One region of the Proteus faecis genome, then DNA from elsewhere that is predicted to be linked to it. Evidence: predicted binding sites of a transcription regulator. Region 1 holds the regulator's gene; each other region holds the start of a gene.
The links. The regulator LexA, encoded in region 1, represses DNA repair genes until DNA is damaged. The targets are predictions, from matches to a motif close to TNCTGTATGTACATACAGNA.

Region 1 (2,262 bases):
CAGCCTTTGAATGATAAGGCAGAACATAAAGGAAAGAGCGCGACGTATCTAACCCTAATTCAGTGATAGGATCAGTCGGAACTCGTTTACTTTTTACCAGTAATTTTAGTGGTAAATTCAATGTGTTATAATATAGTTTACGCCAAGCTGACATAAATAGTTGTAGCCTCTTATTAGCAATACTTCGAAAGCATAACAGAAAGTCTTTCGTAGATCTGTGGTGCTGTGACAATATTAATAGAGAAAAGTGACAAAATAATCGTTTGTTTTCGATAGAGTTTATTATGGCTAATCAAAATAAAGGTCTTACCCGAATCATCAAAGCTGGTGGTTATTCATACCAAGGTATTCGTGCCGCATGGATTAATGAAGCCGCTTTTAGACAAGAAGCAATTGTGACCTTAGTTGCAATTATCCTTTCATTTTTCATCGATGTCAGTGGTCTAGAGCGCATTTTACTCATTGGTTCCGTTGTATTGGTTGTGATTTTGGAACTAGTAAATAGTGCAATAGAAGCCGTTGTCGATCGAATTGGATCTGAATACCACGAATTATCCGGACGTGCAAAAGATATGGGGTCTGCCGCCGTTCTAATTGCTATTATATTGGGATTATTTACTTGGGTAACCATTCTTTGGGGACATTTCTTCGCATAAAGTTAAAAAATTCGCTTTTTGTCGAAAAATAATCCAAAGATGCGTGTTTTATATTCATTTAAGGTTTCAAATCGTCATATACCTGTATATACTCACAGTCTGACTGTATAAACAAACAGGGGGCGGAATGAAAGCATTAACTGCAAGGCAGCAGCAGGTTTACGATTTGGTTCGTGATCACATTTCGCAAACGGGTATGCCACCAACACGGGCTGAAATAGCTTCCCAACTTGGGTTTCGCTCACCAAATGCGGCAGAAGAGCACTTAAAAGCTCTTGCTCGTAAAGGCGTGATAGAAATTGTCTCTGGTGCATCTAGAGGTATCCGTTTGCTAATGGAAGAAGAGCCAGAAGGGTTGCCATTAATTGGGCGAGTCGCGGCTGGTGAACCACTTTTAGCGCAAGAGCATATTGAAAGCCATTATCAAGTTGACCCAATGCTATTTAAACCGAGTGCAGATTTTTTATTGCGCGTTAATGGTATGTCAATGAAAGATATCGGTATTATGGATGGTGATTTACTTGCTGTGCATAAAACGCAAGATGTTCACAACGGGCAAGTCATTGTGGCGCGTATTGAAGATGAGGTGACAGTAAAGCGCTTTAAGAAAAGCGGTAATAAAATTGAACTTCATGCAGAAAACCCAGAGTTTTCACCTATTATCGTCGATTTACGCGAACAAAGCTTTACTGTTGAAGGTTTAGCCGTTGGGGTTATTCGTAACGGTGAATGGCTGTAATTTGTACCAAAGTAAGTCAATACAACTTATTTTATAAAGATGCAGATGATGTGTAAAAACACAAAACCATCTGCATTTTTTTATGTCTAGACTTACTGACAGTTGCTCAATCAACGTGGCTTATAATCACCGGTTTTTTTCTGTTTAAGGTTATCATCCATACTATGATCATGATGACAACCTTCAGGATGGGTACACTCTTGTGCTTCGTGGCACTGTGAACATAATCCATGAATTTCTATGACGCTATGTCGTAAATGAAACCCACTCTCTTTTGCCAGTAATGAAATCGCATCTTCGATTTTATGGCTATTCTTTTCAGTGACAGACAAACAACGGTCACAAATTAGCATTACTGACGTATGTTCAACATCATCAAAATGATGACAAAGCACATAACTGTTGGTGGATTCTATTTTATGGATAAATCCTTGCTCAAGTAAAAACTCTAACCCGCGATAGACAGTGGGGGGTTTTGCTTGAGGCTCAACTTGGCGTAATAAATCCAATAAGTCGTATGCGCTGATAGCAGAAGGTTGCTGCATTATCAGACGTAATACTGCCAGACGTTGTGAAGTCAGGCGAACACCTCGTTTCTGGCAGATCTTTTCTGCCTGAGCGAGCAATTTCTCTTCATTCATGGGGATAAGATGCTCTCAGACGTTGTTAATAACACGGATCCTATCATATTTTTCCAGAGTAAACCTTTGTGTAAAGTGGGGTTTTATAAAAATAACTGTGGAATTACACTCTTTTTAAAGTGATCTGTTGTTAGATAAGAAAACATGTTTTTTCAATATCATATTTTCTTTCAATATAAAGAAAGCATTTTTAAGAAGGAAGAGAAGAATGCAAAGAGAGTTGTGT
Region 2 (2,262 bases), on a different contig from region 1:
TCAACTACCTATTGTCATTCAAAAAACAATGACAAATAACTGCTACTATCTTGATGCCATACTTATTCAGTATTACCAAGGAAAAGATAATAGCTTGAGTTATCGAATTGCTCGTCGAAATGCTCATAGTAGTGATGGTGAATTAGCATCCCTGATCTCAAATATGTCATCAGAACCCAAAAGTTATCAATCATCCCAAGAAGTGGCTTTTCAGTTATTGTGTTTAAATCATACCTTACTCAGTTATATTTCTGCACTTGGCGTTCATCGTTCAAAAATAGAAGATGAGAATGTACTCACGTTACTTAATGATACCGTGTGTTATATCGATTCGGCTTTACGTCGTAAAACGCCACAAATCAAAGAATTTAAGCAATCTCATGTAGAATTAATTGAAAGGATCAATCTATTACCTAATGCAGATAATCCTCGCATTCAATTAGTACTCACTCAAATCCGATTACTATTGGATTTACTACCACAAATTATTAGCTGTATCCAAATTATTGAGCAAAGCGAATCAAAAAAACTGCCTCAATCTTAACCTCTTATTGACGTTATTTTCTCTAATTCCCATAAGCATATTAGAGAAAATAACCGTCATATTTTTATCTTATTGGAAAGATAATTCGTTATACCAATCTAATAACTCCATTTTAAGTTGGCTTGGTAATACAGAACGATGGCATCCGATGATAGCTCCGGCCAATGAAAGCAAAAGTTCACTATTTTTCAAATTGTGACTATGCATTAATTTTAAATAACACGCTTTAGCACCGATTAAACGCAACTCTTCAACTTGATTAATGCCAATTTGATTCAATCTTTTTTCTAATATCACACCTAGATTAGGTAAATCTTTTATTCTGCAAGGCTTTTTTCGTTGTCCTAAATATTCTTGAATACTGTAGTGATATGACATATCAATATATTGATCTAGTTTTTGCTGATTCGTCCATAATGAATCCGTTATATGGTAATAACGCAATATAATAGGAATTCCTTTTTTCATATAAGTATAGGAACTCATTTTTGTTGCCTTATAGAGCGTTTCTAAAAAGCCACTCCCCTTTAAATAAAACTCATTATTAGATGTGATAGCAAACATAACATCATCAATCATTAAGCTAACACCACCAAATTGAGACTTTGTTGTTAACTCTCCATATTGTGCAATACGCGATAACAAATGAGCCTTCCTTTGCTCAGGTAAAAATAACATTGAAACTCCAAAACAAACTTTAAGATTTAATTTTATCTTTGAATTCAAAAACATGCATAAGACATTACAAGAAAGACAATAAATAAATTCCTTTTTATTGCCAATAGTTAACAACTTAAAAATAGAAATTTACATGAAATTTGAGAGGAACTTTCAAAAAATGAGCTTGATTTAAGCAAAATATAGATATACTGTATATTCATACAGTACATATGGAACGAGGTATATATGAAACTCTCAACATCATCTCCGACAAGACAGAACGCCATTCTCCAAGAGATCTCAAATGAGGTATTACCTCTATCTATCCCCTCCACAATGGCGACTGACGATAGCAATAATAAACAAGGCATGGTGAGTGAACTTCTCTACCAAAATCCACTCGTCATTAATCACATCCTTTTACCGTTACTGAAACAGTATAGTCATGAATCACGTTGGTTATTGTGGTTAAACCCACAACAAAAGCTAAACCGTACTTGGTTAAAAAATGCAGGCTTACCACTTAACAAAATAATCCAGTTAAATCATGTGAATATGATAACTACGGTTGATTTAATGGAAAAAGCACTGGTGAGTGGTAATTACAGTGTAGTACTCGGCTGGTTACCAGAAATATCGTCAGAAGAGATGAAACGATTAGAATCTGCTGCCAGTAAAGGAAAAACCCTCGGGTTTATTATGCGACAGCAAATTAACACGAATATCCATTTAGAAAGTAGCAATACCTCTAAACGACATTTGAATTCTGTAAAAATTCATTCAATTCACTACCATTAGTGAAATTTAAGAGTTTTCCTAATACTCAAAACACCCTTGTATCATTTAAGATAAGTCAAATGTATTTATAACCTAAATCATATAGTTACAATAAATTTAACAAAAATACAGAATCTTTCCCATTGTGGAATAATGCAGATCTTTTTAAAATTTTAAGTCGAATTTTAAAGGATTACTTGTAACTTTTTAAGTTCATTGTAGACTTTATGTCGTTAAGGTTATGCTTTAAATCCCATTTTTTGGGATCATCATTTGATGAA
Region 3 (2,262 bases), on a different contig from region 1:
ATTGCCTTCTTTGGTATGGCATTAGGCTATATTGTAAAACGTAAAAGCCTTCAAGGTAGCTGTGGCGGTTTAGGTGCTATGGGTATAGAGAAAGAGTGTGATTGCCCTGAACCTTGTGATGCACGTAAAAAACGTATGGCAAAAGATGCAGCAAGAGAAGAATTGCTTAATAAAAATAGAATTCTTTAAGTAAGATATAAAAATAAAAAAAGAGTGGTGTATCTGTTTACATCACTCTTTTTTATTTTATTTTTCTAAAAAAACGAAGCTAAAACTAGACGTTTACTCTTTTCTAAATGCTTTCATATTTGCAGGTGAATCAACCATAACTGCATCAGCACCTAATTCTTTGGCTTGAATATAATCTTTCTCTGTATTGATCCCAAAAAGAATAATATGAGCATTGCCACCAGCACGAAAACAAGACATGGCATCCTTATCCCAACTCAGAATAGATGCTGAGCGAGCTTCACCTAGTGTGTACTTCTCAACGACCTCTACTTTGCGGTGAAGCTCAAGTCCATACCAACGAGTAATATCTAAACTTTCTGGTAATAAGCAAACATGGTTCATGGTGATATTAGCTAAAATATCACGAGTGATATCACGGCTTTCAAAACGTTGTACATTATCCGGCAAGGCATTAAGAAATGCGGTATTTGTAGAGTAGATGCGAGTTCTATCCAGAGCGTTATGTTTACGAAGCACAGTAGTTAATGCTTCACTTTGGATTGTTGGATCAGCATCTGGCGATTTTAAATCAAGATAAAACTGTGTTGTCGGAAATTGAGTTAAGATCTCATCTAATGTTGGAATGGTGACGCCTTTATTTCGATAAGGAAACTGTTGTGCTTCACCAAATTTATAACCCGCATCCCATTGTTTAAGTTGCTGTGCAGTAAAGTCAGAAATACTGCCTTGTCCATTCGTTAAGCTTTTTAAGTCGCTTGGACGATAAAGAACGGGAATATTATCTTTCGATAATTGAATGGTGATCCAAATTGCATCAGCTTGATTAGAAAGGGCTGTTTTTATAGCAATTTCAGTATTTTCAGGGGCATCAGCTGTGCCACCACGATGTGCGATAATTTTAGGAGATGCCATAAGAATTACAGAATAAAAAAAGAGAGAAATAGCGATAAATAATTTGATCATGAAAAATTATTTCCTTGTTTTATATATAGTTACAAAACAATACTTAAAATTAATGTAATTAATCAACGAGCAAAAACAATCTATCATCACTTTGTGACATTTCTATAAATAAACAGACTAATTCAGAGTTTTATGAGAAATACACCTCAATAGAGGGAGATGAGAAGGAATAAAATTGTAGTTAATATTTATTTACTGTATATTTAAACAGTAAATAAGATGAGGTGATTGTATGCGTAAAATTATTCATGTTGATATGGATTGTTTTTATGCTGCGATTGAAATGCGAGATAATCCAGCACTAAAAGCGATCCCAATTGCGGTTGGAGGTAATGCTTCTAGCCGAGGAGTGATCTGCACGGCGAATTATCCAGCTCGTCGTTTTGGTGTTCGTAGCGCGATGTCAACAGCAACAGCGTTGAAGTTATGTCCTCATTTAAAAGTTTTACCAGGTAGAATGGCGCTCTATAAAGAGACATCAGCAACGATCCGTAAAATTTTTTCTCGTTATACCCATCTTATTGAACCTCTTTCACTCGATGAAGCTTATCTTGATGTATCTGACAGTAAGCATTGCCACGGCTCAGCGACGTTGATAGCACAAGAGATTCGCCAACAAATTTTTGATGAATTAAATCTCACTGCATCAGCTGGTATTGCACCGATTAAATTTCTTGCAAAAATTGCCTCTGATATTAATAAACCAAATGGACAATTTGTTATTACACCAGAGCAAGTCGATGATTTTATTTTAAAATTACCGCTTAATAAAATACCAGGTGTAGGTAAGGTGACATTTGCTCGCTTGCAAGAAATGGGGTTAGAAACTTGCGCTGATATTCGTCGTAGCGATGTTATTTCTTTGGTAAAAGTGTTTGGGAAATTTGGTCAAAATTTGTGGGAACGTAGTCATGGCATTGATGAGCGTGAAATTAACCCTGATAGACTCAGAAAATCTGTTGGCGTTGAGCGTACTTTTGCCTCAGATATCAATTCTTGGGATGATTGCTTGGTGTTACTTGATGGGTTATATAACGAATTAGAAAGGCGGCTCATAAAAGTGAAACCTGATTTAAGAATAGCAAGGCAAGGCGTTAAACTAAAATT

Region 2: the regulator LexA is predicted to act here: its motif matches at 1,412-1,431, upstream of sulA (SOS-induced cell division inhibitor SulA).
Region 3: the regulator LexA is predicted to act here: its motif matches at 1,349-1,368, upstream of dinB (DNA polymerase IV).

What each region holds. Positions count from the first base shown of each region.
Region 1 is NZ_JASVWV010000017.1:24,347-26,608, forward strand. It holds gene plsB (glycerol-3-phosphate 1-O-acyltransferase PlsB) at 1-154, opposite strand, end outside; gene QSH13_RS16310 (diacylglycerol kinase) at 285-656, shown strand; gene lexA (transcriptional repressor LexA) at 784-1,395, shown strand; gene zur (zinc uptake transcriptional repressor Zur) at 1,506-2,036, opposite strand.
Region 2 is NZ_JASVWV010000001.1:535,176-537,437, forward strand. It holds gene yccS (YccS family putative transporter) at 1-544, shown strand, start outside; gene QSH13_RS02670 (TfoX/Sxy family DNA transformation protein) at 614-1,222, opposite strand; gene sulA (SOS-induced cell division inhibitor SulA) at 1,451-2,002, shown strand.
Region 3 is NZ_JASVWV010000016.1:33,658-35,919, forward strand. It holds gene nqrM ((Na+)-NQR maturation NqrM) at 1-189, shown strand, start outside; gene QSH13_RS16105 (glycerophosphodiester phosphodiesterase family protein) at 283-1,155, opposite strand; gene dinB (DNA polymerase IV) at 1,388-2,262, shown strand, end outside.